One region of the Streptomyces sp. NBC_00076 genome, then DNA from elsewhere that is predicted to be linked to it. Evidence: riboswitches for the same ligand, from Rfam matches in the RefSeq annotation. Region 1 holds a riboswitch; each other region holds the start of a gene.
What was found. Region 1 has a riboswitch for cobalamin ahead of OHA64_RS04235 (CbtB-domain containing protein). Riboswitches for the same ligand answer to the same signal wherever they lie in the genome.
Positions count from the first base shown of each region.

Region 2: another riboswitch for cobalamin. It lies ahead of OHA64_RS07060 (ABC transporter substrate-binding protein); the one in region 1 lies ahead of OHA64_RS04235 (CbtB-domain containing protein).
Region 3: another riboswitch for cobalamin. It lies ahead of OHA64_RS15840 (CbtB-domain containing protein); the one in region 1 lies ahead of OHA64_RS04235 (CbtB-domain containing protein).
Region 4: another riboswitch for cobalamin. It lies ahead of OHA64_RS11015 (cobalamin biosynthesis protein); the one in region 1 lies ahead of OHA64_RS04235 (CbtB-domain containing protein).

Region 1 covers NZ_CP108242.1:879,401-884,825, reverse strand. The annotation lists gene OHA64_RS04240 (glycosyl hydrolase family 95 catalytic domain-containing protein) at 1-2,155, shown strand, start outside; cobalamin riboswitch at 2,287-2,431, shown strand; gene OHA64_RS04235 (CbtB-domain containing protein) at 2,468-2,689, shown strand; gene OHA64_RS04230 (CbtA family protein) at 2,711-3,466, shown strand; gene OHA64_RS04225 (histidine phosphatase family protein) at 3,496-4,086, opposite strand; gene OHA64_RS04220 (hypothetical protein) at 4,350-5,162, opposite strand.
Region 2 covers NZ_CP108242.1:1,534,506-1,539,930, reverse strand. The annotation lists gene OHA64_RS07065 (methylmalonyl-CoA mutase family protein) at 1-1,637, opposite strand, end outside; cobalamin riboswitch at 1,796-1,978, shown strand; gene OHA64_RS07060 (ABC transporter substrate-binding protein) at 2,016-3,047, shown strand; gene OHA64_RS07055 (FecCD family ABC transporter permease) at 3,071-4,072, shown strand; gene OHA64_RS07050 (ABC transporter ATP-binding protein) at 4,069-4,860, shown strand; gene OHA64_RS07045 (OsmC family protein) at 4,940-5,410, shown strand.
Region 3 covers NZ_CP108242.1:3,468,827-3,474,251, forward strand. The annotation lists gene OHA64_RS15815 (DUF3093 domain-containing protein) at 5-460, shown strand; gene OHA64_RS15820 (hypothetical protein) at 524-1,315, shown strand; gene OHA64_RS15825 (DUF1775 domain-containing protein) at 1,270-2,016, shown strand; gene OHA64_RS15830 (DUF6174 domain-containing protein) at 2,135-2,602, shown strand; gene OHA64_RS15835 (histidine phosphatase family protein) at 2,599-3,225, opposite strand; cobalamin riboswitch at 3,237-3,363, shown strand; gene OHA64_RS15840 (CbtB-domain containing protein) at 3,421-3,639, shown strand; gene OHA64_RS15845 (CbtA family protein) at 3,653-4,399, shown strand; gene OHA64_RS15850 (copper resistance CopC/CopD family protein) at 4,471-5,425, opposite strand, start outside.
Region 4 covers NZ_CP108242.1:2,401,872-2,407,296, forward strand. The annotation lists gene OHA64_RS11000 (lysozyme) at 1-504, shown strand, start outside; gene OHA64_RS11005 (anion permease) at 668-1,924, shown strand; gene OHA64_RS11010 (hypothetical protein) at 1,968-2,189, shown strand; cobalamin riboswitch at 2,333-2,465, shown strand; gene OHA64_RS11015 (cobalamin biosynthesis protein) at 2,566-3,531, shown strand; gene OHA64_RS11020 (cobyric acid synthase) at 3,528-5,060, shown strand; gene cobN (cobaltochelatase subunit CobN) at 5,057-5,425, shown strand, end outside.

The DNA of each region.
Region 1 (5,425 bases):
GATGCCGAAGACCTGGTACGAGGGCCCGTATCTGGGCAATGGCTTCCTCGGTTCGGGGATCTACGCCGAACCGGGCACCGAAGCCGACACCTTCCAGGCCGTCCGTTTCAACGTGCAGCACTCCGAAGTCCAGGATCACCGCCCGCAGTTCGGGTCGCTCTTCGGCCTCGCACGACTGCCGATCGGCTACCTGACACTGGAGCCGGTAGGCACGATCACCGGCCTCGACTGGCGACTCGGACTGCACGACGCCGAACTGACCGGCACGCTCACCACGGGCCGAGGCACGCTCACGATCCGCGCCCTGGTGCACAACTCCCGCTCCGTGCTGGCCATCGAGGTGACGCCGAGCGAGGGGGAGCGCGACTTCACGTGGGAGTTCCACCCGGCGCAGGCGATCAGCCCGCGCGCCGCGTTCAAGCCGATACCTCAGGGGTACGAGGCCAACCCGCCCGCCCAGACGGGGCTGTACGACGGCATCTCCGCCGCCGTGCAGCCGCTGCTCGCCGGCGGGCAGCACGTCACCGCGTGGCGGGAGCGCACGCGGGGGCGTGCTCGGACGTTGTACGTGCATGTCGCGCACTCGTATCCGAAGCCGACGGCGCTCGGGCGCGCGCTGGCCGCGGTGCGGGACGCCTCGAAACTCTCGTACGACGCACTGGCGGTGGCGCATCGCGCCTGGTGGCACGCCTACTACCGGAAGAGTTTCCTCTCGCTGCCCGATGCCCGCATGCAGCGCTTCTACTGGATCCAGCTGTACAAGACGGCGTCCGCGGCACGGCGCGACGCGCCCGCGATGGCCACGAGCGGGCCCTGGCTGGAGCCCACGCCATGGCCGGCGACCTGGTGGAACCTGAACGTGCAATTGGAGTACTGGCTGATCCACGGCTCCAACCACCTCGAACTCGACGCCGTGACGAGGGCGTTGAGTGAGTTCCGGGACAACCTCAGGGCGGAGATGGCGCCCGCGTACCGCGCCGACTCACTGGGCATCCCGCGGACCACCGACGCCTCGCTGGTCAACGGTGGCGCGACGGACCCCGCACTGGGCTACGGCGTCGGCATCCCCGGCCAGGACCCGCCGACTCCCGAGGTCGGCAACCTCACCTGGGCCCTGCACAACGTCTGGCTCAGTTATCGCCACACGATGGACGAGTCGATCCTCCGCGACGTCCTCTTCCCTCTCCTCCGCAAGGCGATCAACTACTACCTGCACTTCCTGGAGCCGGGCGCCGACGGCAAACTGCACCTGCCGGCCACCTTCTCGCCCGAGTACGGGGGCAACTCACGGGACTGCAACTTCGACCTGATGCTGCTGACGTGGGGCTGCCGCACCCTCCTCGATTCCGCCGAACTCCTCGGTATCGACGATGAGTTGGCGCCGCGCTGGCGAGACGTCCTGACCCGGCGGGTCGCGTATCCGACCGACGACAACGGCTTCATGATCGGCGCGGACATCCCCTTCGCGAAGTCGCACCGTCACTACTCACACCTCCTGGCGGTGTACCCGCTGTACGAACTCACCGGCCGTACGCCCGACGAAAAGGCCCTGATCGAGAAGTCGCTGGCGCACTGGGTGGGCTTCGAAGGCGCCCTCCAGGGCTATACGTTCACGGGCGCGGCCTCGATGTCGGCCATGCTGGGAAAGGGCGAGGACGCGCTCAGCTACCTCGGACAGCTGATGACCCGCTTCATCCAGCCCAACACCATGTACAAGGAGTCGGGCCCGGTCATCGAGACCCCCCTCTCGGCCGCCCAGTCCCTCCACGACATGGTCTGCCAGTCCTGGGGCGACACCATCCGCGTCTTCCCCGCGCTGCCCGCCGCCTGGGCGGATCTGGCGGTGCACAACTTCCGTACCCAGGGGGCGTTCCTGCTCAGTGCCGTACGCAAGGACGGGGTGACCCGCTGGGTCCGGCTGGTCAGCGAGGCGGGCGCCCCCTGTGTCGTACGGCATGGCGTCCCCGGCCCGATCGAGGTACGGAACGGGGGCGGGAGGCCGCTGCGCTACGAGTCCTTGGGTGATGGGACGATCCAAGTCGCTCTGCGCAAGGGCGAGTCCGCCCTGATCACCGCCAAGGGCGACCGTCCCGACCTGCGGATCACCCCCGTCGAGCCGAACGAGGAGGCGCCGCGCTGGGGACTGCCCGCATGACCGGCGCGCGACCGCACGTGGCAGCGCCGCGTGCTCCTGTCTCGTTCGCGTGTGACCGGTGAGCGGACGGTGATCCGGGTCACCTGGCGGGGGAGAACGCGATCACGCCAGGTGGGGCGGTATTGGCGGTGGACCCGACACACGGTACCGTCGCTCTGATATCGACGACGGCACACGGAAGCCGGTGAGAACCCGGCACGGTCGCGCCACTGTGGACGGTGTCCCCCGAGGGGGCGCACCGCGAGTCAGACCCGTGGCCGTCGTCATGTGCACCACCGAGATGGGACGCGAACTCCCAGAGGAGGCCCTGCCATGGCTCAGCATGTCGCCCAGCCGACAACCACCACGCCCGTCGTTCCCGCCAAGCTCCCGCTGAAGGCCATCGCCCCCTGGGCGGTCTTCTTCGGCATCCTGATGCTGGTCCTGCTCTACTTCGTCGGCGCCGAACAGGGGGCGACCTCAGTCGTCTCCGGCGGGGACGTCCACGAGTGGGTTCACGACGCCCGCCACCTCCTCGGCTTCCCCTGCCACTGATCTAGGGACGCCGCACACCCCATGAACTCCGCGACAGTAAGAAACCTGCTCGTTCGGGGCATGCTCGCCGGCCTCGGCGCCGGCGTGCTCGCCCTGATCGTCGCCTACTTCCTCGGTGAACCGAATGTCGACAGCGCCATCGGTTTCGAGGAGTCCCATGCCCCCGCCCACGAGCACGAGGTCGAACTCGTCTCCCATTCCCTGCAGTCCACCGCGGGCCTCGCCACCGGCGTGCTCATCTACGGGGTGGCGTTCGGCGGCATAGCCGCTCTCGCCTTCTGCTTCGCGCTCGGCCGCGTGGGCCGCTTCACCCCGCGGGCCACGGCGCTATTGCTGTCGGGGGCCGCGCTGCTCGCCGTGTACGTCGTTCCGTTCCTGAAGTACCCGGCCAACCCGCCCGCGGTGGGGGACCACGACACCATCGGCAAGCGCACCACGCTGTACTTCCTGATGATGGTGCTCGGGGTGCTCCTCGCGGTCGCCGCGGTGATCGCGGGCAAGCGGCTCGCGCCGAAGCTCGGCACCTGGTACGCCACCGTCGTCGCCGTCCTCGGCTTCGCCGTCGTGATCGGGCTGGCGTACGCGTTCCTGCCCGCCATCAACGAGGTGCCGAGCGACTTCCCGGCCGCCTTGCTGTGGCGGTTCCGTCTGTCGGCCCTCGCCATGCAGATCACGCTGTGGGGAGGTTTCGGCCTAGTCTTCGGTGAACTGGCGCAGCGGCTGTTGCACCCGAAGCCGGCCACGGTGTCCGCGGGGACGACCGTAGCCGCTCCGTAATGACGCGGGGCCCGTTGGGCCGGCTTCGCTCAGTGGTCCGCCACTGCCTCGGCCGAGTCCAACGGGTGCCCGAGCCGCAGGTTCCAGCGGCCAACGCGTCCACTGATGGTGGTGGCCGTCAGCGGTGGCACGTCGAGACGCCAGAAGGCCGCTGAGGGCGCTCCCAGCACGTGGACCACCGCGGCCCGCACGACCTCCGGCTCGACGACGGCGAGCGTACGGCCGCCCGCGTCCTGGGAGGCCGCGAGCCAGCGTGTCACCCGCTCGCACATGTCCTCCACGGACTCCCCGCCGTGTGGCGCGGACGCGGGGTCGGTGAGCCAGCGGGTCACCGCCTCCGGCTCACCGGCGCCGACCTCGGCCAGAGTCAGGCCCCGCCAGCGTCCCACCTCCAGTGCCGCCAACTCCGCTGCCTGCGCGCCGTCGAGACCGAGTGCGGCAGCCGTCTCCTGACAACGCACAGTGGGAGAGACCACGACACGCACGGCGGCCGGCAGGGACGCCGCCGCGGCACGGGCCCGCGCCGCCCCGTCGGCGTCGATCGAGCCCCCGTCGTCGAAGCGGGCCTGGCGCAGGGACGAACTCATCGCGGGTGAGATGAAGGTGACGCGAGCGGTCACGTGGTGGCTCCTCCTGACGCGGTCAAGGTGTGCGGGTCTCCACCCGGTACGGCACATGCGTGTGCCGGTCGGCAGAGATGGTCGGCCGTCCACCGACCGGGCCCGACGCGTGCAGCCCTTGACGGGTGTGCACTGCTCGCCGTGCGCCCCCAACTCGCCGACCGCGCGGTCGAGCTCTGCGGGCGCGGCGGCGATGTCGTTGAGCGCGACGGAGACGCGTAGGCCTACGCCGCGGTCAGGTGCCACACTGTGCGGCGCTTCGGTTATGCGTCGGCCTTTGCGGGCTGCTCCTCGGCCTGCTTCGGTGCGGCCTGCTTGGGTGCGGCCTGCTTCGGTGCGGTCTGCTTCGGCGCGTCGGGAGCGGTGTAGAAGACGGATGCTCCCTGCTTCGAGCGCTGCGCCTGGCTCTTGGCGACCAGCCCTTCGAGTGTCGTGCGCACCACGGTGGTCTTGACGCCGCGCTCGGGGTGGGACTTGTCGAGGGCAGTCGTGATCTCCGCTGCCGAACGCGGTTCCTTCTGCTCGGTGAGGTGGCGGCGGACCAGGTCGACAAGCGTCGGCTGGGCCGACTTCGCGGCTTCGGGCTTCCCCGCGGGCTTCTCGGCAGCGGACTTGCCGGCAGCCGTCTTCCCGGCAGTCGCCTTGCCGGCGACCGCCTTGGCGGCAACCGACTTCCCCGCCGGCGCCTTGGCGGCAGCCGGCTTCTCGGCAGTGGACTTGCCGGCAGTGGACTTGGCTGCGGTCTTGCCGGCTGCGGCCCGGCCGGGCTGAGGGGCGGTCTTCTTCGTTCCCGCTCGCTTGCCTGTGCCGGACCCGGTGGCCGTCTTCTTGCGGGGAGCGGGTACCGCGACACTGTCCGAAGGGACCGCGGGCTGCGCGGATGCCGGTGCTGTGCCGATCGCCTGCTGGATGTTGGTCAGCACCGAGTGGTCACGCTGGAGGGCCGCCAACTGCTCCTGCAGCGTGGCGATTTCCCCACCGATGCGTTCTTGCTCCTTGGTGTTGCGTTCGAGGTCGGTGGCTACCTGGGTGGTGTACTGCGATGTCAGTTCGGTCACTGAGGTGTTCTGCGACATGAGTGCACAACCTTTCCTCGGCTCGAGGCCGGAGTCGAAGGGACTGCCGCACGAGTGTGTCTCGGACGATGGCTACGGGGCGGCAGTCACATACAAGGCGCAGTGCCCTGTCGTAGCGATAGTACGGACAACAAGAGCGGGTTGTTCTCTTCGCGCAGATCCCCGCACTGACATCAGTGTTCTGTGGGTGATGGTGGGACCCGTGCACGCGAGTCGTCCAACTGCCCGGCGGACCGTGCCGGAAGCCATGTCTCCGGTGCCGG
Region 2 (5,425 bases), 660 kb from region 1:
AGCGTGTCGCTGGAGCAGAGGCAGACCTCGGTGGCACCACTGTCCTCGAAGGTGCCCTCGGTGACGGGCTCGATGCCGCCGGCCTGGAAGAGGTTGGCGGCGAAGGTCGTGCGCGCGGTGTGCGCGGCCGCGGGGCCGATCGTGGCCAGATAGACGCGCGGCCTGGTTCCGGTGGCGTCGAGACGGGCGTCGGAGCGGGCCCGCAGCGCTTCGTACGCCTCGTCGCGCCGCACCCGCGGAAGCCCGCCGGACGGCGGCTCGGGCGCCGCTTCACGCTCCACGGGAGGTTCGGCGAGGTTCGGGAACTCGCTGACACCGGTGATGGGTTCGCGCCGCTTGGCGAGCTTCGCGCTGCGCGCCTCCCAGGTGTCCGCGAGGTCCTGGCCGAGACGGCCCGAGCGCAGGGCGGCGGCCTGACCGCCGACGCCCTCGATCCGTTGGAAGAACTCCCAGCCCGCCTGGGCGAGTTCGTCCGTCAGCCCCTCCACGTACCAGGACCCGCCCGCCGGGTCGATCACCCGCGACAGATGGGACTCCTCGACCAGGATCGTCGAGGTGTTGCGGGCGATGCGGCGCGCGAACGCGTCCGGCAGGCCCAGGGCGTGATCGAAGGGGAGCACGGTGACGGAGTCGGCGCCGCCGACCCCGGCGGCGAGCGTCGCGATGGTCGTGCGCAGCATGTTCACCCACGGGTCGCGGCGCGTCATCATCACCGGCGACGTCACGGCGTGCTGCACCTGCGCCCCGGCACCCGGCGCCCCGCACACCTCGGCGACCCGCGCCCACAGCCGGCGGGCCGCGCGCAGCTTGGCTACGGTGAGGAACTGGTCGGCGGTGGCCGCGTAACGGAACTCCAGCTGCGCACAGGCCTGTTCGACGGAGAGACCCGCCTCGGTCAGCCCACGGAGGTAGGCGACGCCGGTCGCCAGGGAGGCGCCCAGTTCCTGCGCGGCCGAGCCGCCGGCCTCGTGGTACGGCAGGGCGTCCACGGTCAGCGCACGCAGCCCCGGGTACTCGTCCGCGCACAGCCGCGCGAGAGAGGCGACCGGCGCGAAGTCCAACGCGTCGCCCGTACGGGCCTCGTGGGCCAGCGGGTCGGCGCCCAGGTTGCCGCGCGCCGCGTGCCTGGCGACGCCCCGCTCCTCGTACAGACCCAGCAACTCCCGTGCGGCGGAGTCGAGATCGCTGCCCGCGTCCAGGACCACCGGCGCGAGGTCGAGAAGGACGCCGTCGAGGACCCGGCCGAGGGAGCCGAGCGGGAGGCCGCCCGCCCCGACGACCAGCCACAGCGAGGTGACGCCGTTCTCCAGATCCCCGAGCACCACGTCGCCGCTGGCCACGGCGTGCCGTTGTCTGACGTCCCAGCCGCCGGTGATGCTTCCCTCGGCCCGGCCGCCCCTCACGAACGGTGGGAAACCGGGAAGGCCGGGCTCGGGCGTCACATGGTTCGCGGTGTACAGGGGGCGGGTGCGCAACCCGTCCTCCAACGCGGTGGACAGGGCGTCTTCCGCTGCCTCCCCCGAGACTTCCTTACCCGACTTCTGCAGGACGCCCGCCACCAGGCGTTGCCACTGCTCGTGCGTCGCGTCAGGGAACTCGGCGGCCAGCGAGAGCCCGTCGTCAGGCAGGACCGTCATGCTCGGATGCTAGGCCAGACCGACAAAGGAGCGGCAGAGGACACCGCTGTGACCTTGCACTCCCTGCCGCTGTGACCTGCATTGCCCTGCCGACCTCGGTCGCTGTGTGGCGGCCGACGGCCCCACCGTCCGCCGCCCGTCGGGTCTGTGTGATGACGTGATAATTTGCCCAGGCCAGTCAAGGGAATCCGGTGCGAATCCGGAACTGACGCGCAGCGGTGAGGGTGACGGGCGGGGCAACACGAGCCACTGGACGACGGTCACACGTGACCAGGGTCCGGGAAGGCGCTCCGACCGGGTGATCCCGAGTCCGAAGACCTGCTGGCGACCCGTACGAACGGGCCCCGCGACCGGGCCCTCGACGCCAGAGGATGTTGTGTGCCCGTCACCCGTGCAGTTCGCCGCTCCACCCTGCTCCTCTCCGGGGCGCTCCTCCTGACGGCCTGCGGCGGCTCGTCCACCGGGTCCTCCGACCCGGCCGCCACCTCGAAAGACCTCACCCTGGACAACTGCGGGCAGCAGACCCGGATCCCGTCACCGCCGAAGCGAGCCGTGTCCCTGAACCAGGGCACGACCGAGATCATGCTCTCCCTCGGCCTCGCCGACCGGATGGCGGGCACCGCCACCTGGACCGATCCGGTCATGAAGGGACTCGCCAAGGCCAACGCCCGCGTGCCCCGGCTCTCCGACAACCAGCCCGCCTTCGAGAAGGTTCTGGACACCGAACCCGACTTCGTCGCCGCCTCCTTCGCCTCCACCCTGCGAGAGGGCGGCGTGGCCCCCCGCGAGAAGTTCGAGGAGCTGGGCGTGCCGACGTACCTCTCTCCCGCCGACTGCGAGGGCAAGGACAACAGCGGGGACGGCGACGGAGCCCGTACCAAGCCGCTGACCATGGAGTCGGTCTACGGCGAGATACGAGACCTGGCGAAGATCTTCGGCGTCGAGACGCGGGGCGAGAAGCTCGTCGCGGCGCTGAAGGCCCGGGTCGCGAAGGCCACCTCCGGGATCGACGCCTCCCGCACCTCGGTCCTGTACTGGTTCGCGAACCAGGAGTCCCCCTACATGGCGGGCTGCTGCGGAGCCCCCGGCATCATCACCGACGCACTCGGCGCGAAGAACGTCTTCGACGACACGAAGCAGGAATGGCCGCAGATCAACTGGGAGACCGTCGCGGACCGCGACCCCGACGTCCTGGTGATCGGTGATCTCACCCGCGAGTCGCAGACCGCCGAGACCGCCGCGAAGAAGATCGCCTTCCTGGAGTCCAATCCGGCGACCAGAAACATGGACGCGGTGAGGAACAAGAGGTACGTCCTGCTCAGCGGCCAGGCCATGAACCCCACGATCCGCACCGTCGAAGGCGTCGAGAAGGTGGCCGCGGCCCTGCGCGCCGACGGGCTCGCCGGGTGACGACCTCGTCCGTCACGGCCACGGTGCTGCGGACGGTGGCCGGCCTCGTGACCCTGGCCGGGTCCCTCGCCGTGGCCATCACCATCGGCCCCGCGGACATCGGCGTCGGCGACGTGTGGTCGGCGGTGGCCGCCCATCTCGGCGGCGGGCCCTCGCAGTTGAGCCCGATCCGGGACGGCATCGTGTGGAACCTGCGACTGCCCCGCACCCTGCTCGCCGCCGTCTGCGGCGCCGGGCTCGCGGTGTGCGGAGCGGTCATGCAGTCCCTGCTGCGCAACCCGCTCGCCGACCCCTTCGTCCTCGGCGTCTCCTCCGGGGCCTCCACGGGCGCGGTCGTGGTGGTCGTCCTCGGCGCGGGCGGCGGCGCGCTGTCCGTCTCCGGCGGCGCCTTCGTCGGAGCCGTCTGCTCCTTCGCCCTGGTGCTGCTGCTCAGCCACACCCTCGGCGCCACGACGGACCGGGTCGTGCTGGCCGGAGTCGCCGCCATGCAACTGTTCTCCGCGCTCACCTCCTTCGTCGTGCTGACGGCCGCCGACGCCCAGACCACCCAGGGCGTCCTGTTCTGGCTCCTCGGCTCGCTCGGCGGCGCCGGCTGGAACGACGTGTGGCTGTGCCTGACCGCGCTGGCGATCGCCCTCGTCGTGTGCCTCGGCTCCGCGCGGACGCTGGACGCCTTCGCCTTCGGACAGGACGCGGCGGCCTCGCTCGGGGTCTCCGTCGCCCGGACCCGGCTGGTGCTGCTGTGCGTCACGGCCCTGTTGACCGCCGCTCTGGTCAGCTCGGCCGGCGCCATCGGTTTCGTCGGTCTCGTCCTGCCGCACGCCGCCCGCGCCCTCACCGGCCCCGGGCACACTCGGCTGCTGCCGGTGACCGCGCTCGCCGGAGCGGTGTTCCTGGTGTGGGTCGACACCCTGGCCCGTACGGTCCTCGACCCGCAGGAGATACCGGTCGGCGTCGTCACCTCCCTGATCGGCGTACCGGCCTTCGTCCTCGTCCTCTACCGCACCCGGAGGGGACCCCGATGACCCTCAGTGCCGACCGCGTCTCCCGCACCGCCGCCGGACAGCTGATCCTGGACGGGGTCAGCTTCACCCCGGCCCCCGGATCCGTCACGGGTCTGCTCGGCCCCAACGGCTCCGGCAAGTCCACCCTCCTGCGCCTGCTCGCCGGCGTTCTCACCCCCGCCTCCGGCGTCGTCACCCTCGACGGCCGACCGCTGCGCGAGTTCAGCCGCCGAGCGGTCGCCCGTCGACTGGCGGTCGTCGAACAACAGGCGGACACCCAGACCGAGTTGACCGTTCTGGACGTCGTACGCCTCGGCCGCGTTCCGCACCGTCGCGCCTGGACCCCCAGCACCCCGGCCGACGAGCAGGCCGTACGTGCCGCTCTGGACCGCACCGGCCTCACCGAGCGGGCCGACCGCCTCTGGCACACCCTGTCCGGCGGCGAACGCCAGCGTGTCCAGATCGCCCGCGCCCTCGCCCAGGAACCACGCGAACTCCTTCTCGACGAACCCACCAACCACCTCGACATCCAGCATCAGCTCGACCTGCTGACCCTCGTCACGGAACTCCCCGTCACCACCGTCATCGCCCTGCACGACCTGAACCTGGCGGCGATGTACTGCGACGTGCTCGTGGTGCTGAACGAGGGCCGGGTGGTGGCGGCGGGCAGTCCGGCGGAGGTGGTGACCGAGGAACTCATCGCCGAGGTGTACGGCGTGCGCGCCGCCGTCACCCCCGACGCCCCGGGCGACCGGCCACACGTACGGTTCCTCGGCACGCTCCGGCGAGACATCGTGCGGTTGCCGTGACCGTGCGGCCGTCACGGCGACCTTGTGGCCCGCACGCCCACAGCCCGCACGCCTGCCCCCCGGCGCTAGGGTCGGCGGTATGACCGAAGACTCCCTGCGCTCCGTCACCGTCGAGCGAATCAGCACCGGCCATTTCGTCGCGACGAACGCTCGCGGCGCCGCGATCACCTTCGGTACGAGTTCCTCCGCTCACGGTGACACCGCGTTCACCCCGGTCGAGCTGTTGCTCGCCGCGATCGGAGGGTGCTCGGCGGCGGACGTCGATGTCGCCACCAGTCGCCACGCGGAGCCCACCAGGTTCTCCGTCGCGGTGACCGGCGACAAGGTCAGTGACGAGCTCGGCAACCGGATGACCGACCTGACGGTCACCTTTTCCGTCACCTTCCCGGACGGCGACGGCGACGGCGACGGCGACGGCAAGGGCGAGGGCGCGGACCGTGCCCGGGCGATCCTCCCGCGAGCGGTCAGGACCTCGCACGACCGGCTGTGCACGGTCAGCCGCACGGTGGAGCTCGGCACGCCCGTCACCGCGACGATCGAGGAAGGCTGACCTCACCCGACGCCG
Region 3 (5,425 bases), 2.6 Mb from region 1:
GCCCGTGACCTCCACCAGCCGGCTCGTCTACGACGAACGCCTGACCGCCCCAAAAACCTGGTGGCTCATCGCCGCGCTCTTCGGTATCTCCCTCGCCCTGGTCTTCCTTCCCTACGGGGGCATTGCCGCGCTCATCGCGCTGAGCATCGGCACCTGTCTGGCCGGGATGTACGTCAGCGGGCAGGGATCGACACGGATCCGGGTCACCGCCGACACGCTGTTCGTGGCCGACGCCCGCATCCCACTGACGGCGCTTGGACAGCCGGAGGCCCTCCACGGGGACGAAGCGCGCGCCTGGCGGACGCACAAGGCCGATCTGCGGGCCTTCATGGTGCTGCGCAGTTTCCTCCCCGGCGCCGTGCGCGTCGAGGTCCTCGACCCCGACGACCCCACCCCCTATCTCTACCTCGCCACCCGCACACCCGAGTTGCTGGCCGAGGCGCTCGCCACGCGATCGTAAGAACTCGAACAGGGTGCGACAGCATGCGTACGGTCCCCGGCCGGTAGGGGATGATGGGCGACCGTGCCACCTGATCACGTGACCGGGCACAAGGAACGTGCCGGAGCAGGCCGGGCCAGCCACGCGGGAGCGTGCGCGCGAGCCGGTGTGTTCGCCGTGCTCGGCACCGTACTCGCGACCTTCGGGCACCACGCGGTCGCCGAAGGCACGGTGTCCTGGCGGTTGGTGGCTGTTTTGATCGTGGCGCAGTTCTCGGTGGTCTGGCCGCTCGCGCGGCGCCGCTACGCACCTATCGCGACGGTCGTTTCCACGCTGGCGATGCAGGGGGTGCTGCATCTCGCGCTGTCCTACGCGGACGGCGACACCTCGATGGTGATGCCTCAGCACACGATGCACGCCGGTCATCTCTCCGCTGCCACTGGTGACGGACACTCCTGGCATCACGCCGGAGCGGCGATGACGACGGTTCACACGGCCGCCGCTGTGGTGGTGGCCTGGCTGCTGCACCGGGCGGACGTGCGGATGACGGCGGCGCTCGGCACGCTGCGCACGCTGGCCAGAGCGGCTGCGGCGGCCCTGGCCCAGGTGCTGCCGCGAGCGATCGCCGATCCGGACCGGGTGATGCCCCTGCTGCCCAGGCTGCGGACGGGTGCGTTCTTCGCGGTGGCGGCGCAGGCCTGGGAGGAAGTACTGGAGCACGTGGTGGTGCGCAGGGGCCCACCGCGACGGGAGCACCCTCCAGTCCTTCACCGGTCCTGGTGTCTGCGGGGCCGGATTCTCCCGTGTCTGCAAGGAGCTTCCCTGTGTCCATTTCCTCCCGTCCGCTGGCGTGTGCCGGCCGTCGTTTCGTCCTAGCCGGTGCCGTCGCGCTGACGGCCACGCTCGCCCTGGCCGCACCGGCCGCCGCACACGCGGAGGTCGAGGCCGACAAGCCTCAGGCCCTGGCGGAGAACGTCACCCTGAGCTTCGTCTCCGAGGCCGAGTCCGACTCTGCGGGCTTCACCGAGCTGCGCGTCGTCCTGCCCGAGGGCATCGCCCCCGCCGACGTCACCCTTGACGAGGGCCCCAAGGGCTGGAAGCTGACGGCCACCAAGGACGGCTACACCGTCGCCGGCCCGGCGCTGAAGGCAGGCGTCGACGGCGAGCACAAGATCAAGGTCCGGCAGCTGCCGGACGCGAAGGAACTCGCGTTCAAGACCGTCGAGACCTACAGCGACGGGGAGGTCTCCCGCTGGATCGAGCTGCCCACCGGCGGCAAGGAGCCCGAGCAGCCCGCTCCCGTGCTGAAGCTGAAGGCCGCGGCCCCGGGCGCCAAGCCGGTCAGCCCCAGCCCGACTGCGACGGTGAGCGCGACGCCCAGTGCGGCCGCCTCCACGCCTTCCACCGCCGCAAGCGAGTCGGACGCCTCGCCTGCTGCCAGTGACACGGCGGCCGACGAGGACGACGGCAGGTCCTCCGGCGCCCTGGTCGCAGTGATGGTCGTAGCCCTGCTCGTGCTCGGCGGCGGGGCCTGGTGGCTGGTCAAGCGCCGAGCTGCCTCCTCCAGCGAGAGCTGACGTTCGCCGTGGGTGCCTTGGGGCGGCACTGCCGTCGTCCCAAGGCACCGACAGGCACCACCGTGAACGTTCCTGGGTCGTCCGGCGTCACAGCGGTAACCGGACCCGAGGAGTCACCATGACCGCTGGACGTTCCCGTGCCCGATGCGTGGCCAGGGCCGCGCTGCTCGGCGCCTTCGTATGCGCGACCGCAGCCTGCGGCTCGTCGAAATCCGCCGAATCGACCGAACCCAACGAGCCGATGAGTACTTGGGAGGAACCGGCCTCGTACTCGTACACGTTGACGTCGAGCACCCAGGTCCTGGCGGGGACGTTCCGGGTGAAGGTGCGCAACGGGAAGGCGGCGGAGGTGGTCGGGCTGGACGAGGACAGCCGGAGGCAGGCGCAGGATCTGCCAGGCGACGTACCCACCATCGGCGAGCTGTTGAAGACACTGAATCGGGCCCGCAGCGAGGACGCTGACACGGCTGAGGCGGACTACGCCGCCGATGGCCACCCCCTGCGGATCTCCCTGGACTGGGACAAGAACTCCATCGACGACGAAGCCCTGTACACGATCAGCTCCTACGAACCGACCCCCGGCTAGCGCGACTCAACGCTCCCCACAGCACCGATCCGCAGGTTCCAGCGGCCGGACCGGCCGATGATTTGGAAGGCGGACACTGGCGGAACGTCGACGCGCCAGAACGACTGCTGAGGCGCGCCCATCGCGTGCAGCAGTGCTGCGCGCGCCACGGCCTGTTCGACCACAGCCACTACCCGGCCTGGATCGGCGGGCAGCTCTTCCAGCCAGGCGGCGATCCGGTGGCACACCTGCGCCACGGACTCGCCACCGTGCGGGGCCGCTTGCGGATCCGACATCCATACGGCGAGCCCGGCACCGTCACTGGCCGCGACCTCGTCCAGAGTCCGGCCCTGCCAGCTGCCCATGTCCATGTCCCGCAGGGCCGGCTCCATGGCGACGGCGTCCCATCCCAGGGCCTGGGCTGTCTGCCGGCACCGCTGCGAAGGCGCCGTCAGCCGGACGGTGGCCGCGGAAAGCGATCCGGCGACTCTGCGCGCCTGCCCCATAGCCCGCTCGTCCAACGCCGTGTCCCCACCGAAACGCACGTCGCGCTCCGTAGGGGCTGCGGCGCACAGCAGCGTGAGCCGGACGGTCATGAAGGGCCCTTTCCCCGAGGTCGGTTCATCGTAGGTGGCATACGCCATGTTGGCCGAAGTCCCTGTTGCCCCTACCATCTGGGGCGACAAGGACGACAGCGCCACGGAAGCCGGTGCAAGCCCGGCACGGTCGCGCCACTGTGTGCCACCCCGCCAGCCAGGCGAGGGTGGTGAGTCAGACCCAACGCTGTCGTCGAGTGCTCCACACGATGCGGGACGCGTAGTTCCCGAGGAGGTCTCGCCATGGCGCAGTCCACTGCCGCCCCCACCCCCACCACCCAGACCCTCACGCCGCTGCCGCTGCGGGCGATCGCCCCCTGGGCCGTCTTCTTCGGCGTCCTGATGCTGGTCCTGCTGTACTTCGTCGGCGCCGAGCAGGGCGCCACCGCCGTGGTCTCCGGTGAGGGCGTGCACGAGTGGGTGCACGACGCCCGCCACCTCCTCGGCTTCCCCTGCCACTGACGGAGCCCTCACCATGAACTCCGTCACCGTACGCACCTTGCTGGTACGCGGCATGCTCGCCGGCCTCGCCGCCGGCGTGCTCGCCTTCGTCTTCGCCTTCCTGGTCGGAGAAGGCCCCGTCGACGCGGCCATCGCGTTCGAAGAGGCCAACTCCCATGAACACGGCGGCGAGGAACTCGTCAGCCGCACCCTGCAGTCGACCGCCGGACTTGCCACGGGCGTGCTCGTCTTCGGCATCGCCATCGGGGGTATCGCGGCGCTCGCGTTCTGCTTCGCGCTGGGCCGCATCGGCCGGTTCGGGGCACGGGCGACGGCGGCGTTCACCGCGCTCGCCGGGTTCCTGCTCGTCTACCTGGTCCCGATCCTGAAGTACCCGGCGAACCCGCCCGCCGTCGGCAACCCGGACACCATCGGCAAGCGCACCATCCTGTTCGTGGGAATGATCGCCCTCAGTGTGCTGCTGGGCATCGCGGCGACCCTGCTGGGCCGCAGACTCGCCCCGGCGTGGGGCAACTGGAACGCCTCCATCGCCGCGGGCGTCGCCTTCGTCGCGGTGATGGCGGTCGCGATGGCCGTCCTGCCGCACGGGGACAACACGCCCAAGAGCTTCCCGGCGACCGACCTGTGGGAGTTCCGCCTGGCGTCGATCGGCATCCATGCCGTGCTGTGGGCCGGGTTCGGGTTGCTGTTCGGTTTCCTGGCCGAACGCGTCCTCGAGCCAAAGCCGGTCCGCGGGAAGGTCTCCTCACTGGCCGTCTGAACAGGAAGACATGCGGCGGGGCTACCGGGGGCGCGCCCGGTAGCCCCGCCGTTGCTGTGCCTGTCGGCCGGTCAGGCCGGTGTCGGGCGGATGGTCACGTCTTTGGCGACAGTGACCTGGTCGACGTCGGTGAGGCGCACGGTGACGTTCATGGTCCACACACCGGACAACGGAATCCGCAGCCGGTCGGCGGCAAAATAGCCTTTCCGGTCGACGAGTTTCGCATCCAGCGGACCGAGCTGCTGGGCCCGATGTGTGAGGGTGAGACGGAGTTCGGGAATAGCTATGAGGCCCCCGTCCGCTCCGTACACCACGGCTTCCACCGTGTTGTCGCCGACGCGCCCGGGTGCGAAGGTGATCTGCACCTTGCCGCTCCCGTTCGGAATCCCGGTGTCGAAGGGCACCATCACCATCCGCGCCGTGGGCGCCTGCGCTTCGGTAGCCGCAGCAGCGGTTTCCACGGCGGCGCGGCTGGGCTGGGTCCCGGTCAGAAGTGTGGTGATCGCCAGGACCACGACACCGAGGACGGCTTCAGCGGCGACCGAACGGCGCAGACTGCGCCGGTATCCGTCGGGGCCAGACAGGGAATCGGCAGGCGAATCAGCGCCCCCGGCCGCGTCGGGCGGAGCCAGCGGTCGAACCACGCTGTCCTCGCCGTCCGCTGTGCTCACGCTCGTCGAGGACGCCCCGACGGCGACGGCCTGTGCCACCCGCGCGGGTGCGGGTGAGGCTTGCGGCAGGGTTTCTACCGGCGGCTCGGGGACGAGTTGCGCGGTCCACTGGCGGGAGAAGGACGCCACCATCAGCACCACGACCACGGCTCCGGCCTTGAGGGCGAGGAGCCTGCCGTACTCGGTGGTGGTCACCGCATCCAGGGAGCCGACCTGGCGCCAGGACTGGTAGAGGCCGGTCGCGACCAGGACGACGACCGCGGCGAAGGCCAGGCGGGAGAAACGTGCGACCACCGACACCGGGACCGCCGTGCCAGTTGGTACTCGGTACAGCGCGACCGCCAACGCGACCAGA
Region 4 (5,425 bases), 1.5 Mb from region 1:
CAGTACAACGGGGCCCGCGACGTCGGCATCATCCGCGGGGCGTACCATTTCGCACTGCCGGACAGGTCGTCGGGCAGGACACAGGCGGCGTACTTCGTGCGCAACGGCGGCACCTGGAGCGCCGACGGCTGGACGCTGCCGCCCGCGCTCGACATCGAGTACAACCCGTACGACAAGCGACACAAGTGCTACGGGCTGAGCAAGGCCGGGATGGTCAGCTGGATCAAGTCGTTCAGCGGCGAGGTGAAGCGGCTCACGGGCCGCCGTCCGGTGATCTACACCACCGCCCACTGGTGGAACACCTGCACCGGCGGCAGCCGCGCCTTCGCCGCGAACCACGCCCTGTGGGTGGCCCGCTACGACTCCGCGGACGCGGGAGCTCTGCCGACGGGATGGTCGTTCTGGACGCTCTGGCAATACGCCAACAGGGGCGGCCTGCCGGGGGACCAGAACCTCTTCAACGGATCCCTGAACGAGCTCAGAAAGTTCGCCAGGGGCGCGTAACCAAGGGGCACTTGGGCCGCACGGGTCCGGTGGGACTCGGCCGGACCCGGCGGTGCGATAACCATCGCTCCCGGACACCGTGTGGCCTGCTTCAGTTCATCTTCCGTTCATTCAGGTTACTTACGTTCGTCCGGCCAATGACTTCGAACGATTGCCTGGGTAAATGGAAAACTTCTCGCTGATCCTCGCGATTGTGGTCGTAACCGCACTCGCGTTCGATTTCACGAACGGTTTCCACGACACCGCCAACGCGATGGCCACGACCATCTCGACCGGCGCACTGAAGCCCAAGGTCGCGGTGGCCATGTCCGCCGTGCTGAACCTTGTGGGTGCCTTCCTCTCCGTGGAGGTCGCCAACACGATCTCCAAGGGTCTCGTCGACGAGAGCGGAATACGTCCCGAGGTCATCTTCGCCGCCCTGGTCGGCGCGATCCTCTGGAACCTGCTGACCTGGCTGGTGGGTCTTCCCTCCAGTTCCTCGCACGCCCTCATGGGCGGTCTGATCGGCGCCACCATCGCCTCGGCGGGCACGGGCGCCGTCCACGGTGACGTGCTCGTCACCAAGGTCCTGATCCCGGCGATCGCGGCCCCGATCGTCGCGGGGCTCGCGGCGATGCTGGCCACCCGCCTGTCGTACTCCCTCGGCCGGAAGGCCGACGGCAAGGCCGCCGAGAAGGGCTACCGCGCCGGGCAGATCGCCTCCGCCGGCCTGGTCTCCCTGGCCCACGGCACCAACGACGCGCAGAAGACGATGGGCATCATCACCCTGGCCCTGGTCGCCGGCGGTGCCGTCGCCCCCGACTCCGACCCGCCCACCTGGGTCATCCTGTCGGCGGGCCTGGCCATCGCGCTCGGCACCTACCTCGGCGGCTGGCGAATCATCCGCACCATGGGCAAGGGCCTGACCGACCTTCAGCCGCAGCAGGGCTTCGCCGCCCAGACCAGCGCGGCCACGGTCATCCTGGCCTCCTCCCACCTCGGCTTCTCCCTCTCCACCACGCACTCGGTCTCCGGTTCGGTGATGGGCGCGGGCCTCGGCCGCAAGGGCGGCGTCGTCCGCTGGTCGACGGCGACCCGGATGTTCGTGGCGTGGGGTCTGACCCTGCCCGCCGCGGCCCTGGTCGGCGCGCTCGCCGAGTACGTGACCGGGCTCGGGGACTACGGCACGGCCCTCGTCGCCGTCTTCCTGATCGCTTCCAGCGCGGCCATCTGGAAGGTCTCCCGTCGCGAGGTCGTCGACGCGAGCAACGTCAACGAGCCCAGCGGGACCGGTGAGCCGGCCGGTGTGGTGACCGCAGCGATCGCCGCCGTGACCCCGCCCCCGGCGGGCACCGTCACCGAGGAGCTCACGGCCACGATCCCGGCCCCGACCGCCGCGGCCACCGACGCCGCGACACCGCCGGCCACGACCACCGTCTGAGCCCGGTCACCCAGGCACCCACCGGCACGAAGGAAGAAGCAGTATGAAGATCGACTGGGCGGCCCTCGGCTCCGTCTTCGGCGTCAGCCTCGTGGTCACCGTGGCCCTCGTGGCCCTGTTCACCCTCGGCATCATGGGCCTGTCGCGCCGCGAACGGGCCACGGCCCAGGGCGACTCCGCCGCCCTCGCGGTCACCGGCGCGTACGCGTGCTTCGCGGCGTGCGCGGCCGCGGTGGCCTACGGGATCTCACTGATCGTCGCCTGACCTGCGACACCCGGACGACACATGGGGTGCGGGACGGTTCGCCGTCCCGCACCCCATGTCTTTTGTGACGGCTGTGACCGCGCGCGTGTGGGTCTCAGCACACTCTCCCTTCGCAGGTCAACGGCAAGTTGACGGCCCTTCCAAGTGCGTGGTGGACTGCCGGGGCCATGTACGGCGGCAGAAGAGGAAGCCGGTGCGAGTCCGGCGCGGTCCCGCCACTGTCACCGGGGTAGAAAGCCCCGGGAGCCAGGAACTCTCGCCGCCGGTCTCGTCGAACCAGGGCGTGGACACCCTGAGTGAGGACATATCGCCATGCTCGGCTGCCGTTCGAGATCCCGTAGCTGCGCCCTGTCTGTGACAGCGGTCGGCTGAGCCCATGCGTGCCGATCGCGTCTTCGCGTACGGCGCCGCCGCCGGCCTCCTCGGTGACCTGCTCCTCGGTGATCCTCGCCGTGGGCATCCGGTCGCCCTGTTCGGGCGGGCCGCGGGTGCCGTGGAACGGGTGTTGTGGCGGGACCACCGGGGCTGGGGCTCTCTGCATGCCGTCGTGTGCGCCGGTGGCGCCGTCGCGCTCGGGTCCGCGGCCGTTCGTGCCGTACGTACCTCACCCGCCGCTTCCGTCGCGCTGACCGGCGCCGCCACCTGGGCGGTCGTCGGCGGGACGTCGCTCGCGCGGGAGGCCCGGAGCATCGGGCGTGCGCTGGAGGCGGGGGATGTCGCCGCGGCGCGGGCGCGGCTGCCGCATCTGTGCGGGCGGGATCCGCAGGCGCTCGACGCCGACGGGATCGCGCGCGCGGTCGTGGAGTCGGTCGCCGAGAACACCTCCGACGCCGTGGTGGGGGCGCTGGTGTGGGGAGCGGTCGGCGGGGTCCCCGGGCTTCTCGGGTTCCGGGCCGTCAACACCCTCGACGCGATGGTCGGTCACAAGTCGCCCAGGTACCGGCGCTACGGATGGGCGTCCGCGCGGCTCGACGATGTCGCGGGCTGGCCGGGGGCGCGGCTGACCGCCGTCCTCGCGGCGCTCGCGGGACCCGATCCGCGAGGTGCCGTGCGCGCCTGGCGGGCCGACGCGGCACAGCATCCCAGTCCCAACGCGGGGCCCGTGGAGGCGTCGTTCGCGGGCGCCCTCGGGGTGCGGCTGGGCGGGACGTTGTCGTACGGGGGCCGGGTGGAGCACCGGCCCGTGCTGAACGGGGAAGGGCGGGCCGTCACGTCGCACGACGTCGAACGGGCGGTACGCCTCTCGGGGCGCGTCGGCCGGCTCGCGCTCGTCGTCAGCGTCGCCGCACGACTCGCCGCACGACTCGTGACCGGGGAACGAGCGAAGGGGCGTACGCCATGAACGGTGGTCTTCTGGTCGCCGGCACCACCTCCGACGCCGGCAAGAGCGTCGTCACCGCGGGGATCTGCCGGTGGCTGGTGCGGCAGGGCGTCAAGGTCGCGCCCTTCAAGGCGCAGAACATGTCCCTCAACTCGTTCGTGACGCGGGAGGGCGCGGAGATCGGGCGGGCGCAGGCCATGCAGGCTCAGGCCTGCCGGGTGGAGCCGACCGCGGCGATGAACCCCGTGCTGCTGAAGCCGGGCGGTGAACAGAGCAGTCAGGTCGTCCTGCTGGGGAAGCCGGTCGGGGAGCTGAGTGCTCGCGGCTATCACGGTGGGCGGCAGCAACAGCTTCTCGGGACCGTCCTCGACTGTCTCGCTCAGTTGCGGGGCACGTATGACGCGGTGATCTGTGAAGGGGCCGGCTCTCCCGCCGAGATCAACCTGCGGCGGACCGACATCGTGAACATGGGCATCGCCCGCAATGCGCGGCTTCCCGTGCTCGTGGTCGGTGACATCGACCGTGGGGGCGTCTTCGCCTCCTTCTTCGGGACCGTCGCGCTGCTCTCGCCCGAGGACCAGGAACTCGTCGCCGGGTTCCTCGTCAACAAGTTCCGGGGGGACGTCAGCCTGTTGGAGCCCGGGCTCGACATGCTGCACGGGCTGACCGGGCGGCACACCTACGGCGTCCTGCCCTTCCGGCACGGCCTCGGCATCGACGAGGAGGACGGGCTGCGTGTCTCGCTGCGCGGGACCGTACGGGAGTCGAACCTCTCCCCGCCCGTCGGCGAGGACGTCCTGCGCGTCGCCGTCTGCGCGGTCCCCCTCATGTCCAACTTCACGGACGTGGACGCGCTGGCCGCCGAACCCGGCGTCGTCGTGCGGTTCGTGGACCGGCCCGAGGAGCTGGCCGACGCCGATCTCGTGGTGATTCCGGGTACCCGGGGCACGGTCCGTGCCCTGGAGTGGCTCCACGAGCGGGGGCTGGCCGAGGCCATCAGGCGCAGGGCCGCCGAGCAACGGCCCGTCCTCGGCATCTGCGGTGGCTTCCAGGTCCTCGGCGAGCACATCGAGGACGACGTCGAGAGCCGTCGCGGGCATGTGGACGGGCTCGGGATCCTGCCCGTCCGGGTGCGGTTCGCCCGCGAGAAGACCCTCACCCGGCCCGTCGGGGAGGCCCTCGGCGAGCGGGTCGAGGGGTACGAGATCCATCACGGCATCGCCGATGTCACGGGCGGGGACACGTTCCTCACCGACGGCCAGGGGCACAGCCTGGACGGCTGCCGGGTCGGCCAGACCTGGGGCACCCACTGGCACGGCTCGCTGGAGTCGGACGGCTTCAGACGGGCCTTCCTGCGCGAGGTGGCGGCCGCCGCGGGCCGCCGTTTCGTGCCGGCCGCCGACACCTCGTTCGCCGCGCTGCGCGAGGAGCAGCTCGACCGGCTCGGCGACCTGATCGAACAGCACGCGGACACGGACGCGCTGTGGCGGCTCATCGAGTCCGGCGCGCCGCAAGGACTGCCTTTCATTCCACCGGGAGCGCCCGCATGAGCACAGTGTTGTTGTTGTCGACCGCCGACACGGACCTGCTGGCGGCCCGGGCCGCTTCGGGTGCCTCGTACCGGATCGGCAATCCGACCCGGGTGGACGTCACGGAGGAACTGCCGGGACTCCTCGAGGGCGCGGACGTCGCCGTCGTACGACTGCTCGGTGGCAAGCGGGCCTGGGAGGACGGGCTGGCGGCCCTGAAGGCGTCCGGTGTCCCGACGGTGCTGCTGGGCGGGGAGAGCGTTCCCGACGCGGAGTTGATGGCCGAGTCGTCGGTGCCCGCCGGAGTCGTGGCCGAGGCGTTGCGGTACCTCGTGGAGGGCGGGCCCGACAACCTCACCGAGCTGGCGCGCTTCCTGTCGGACACC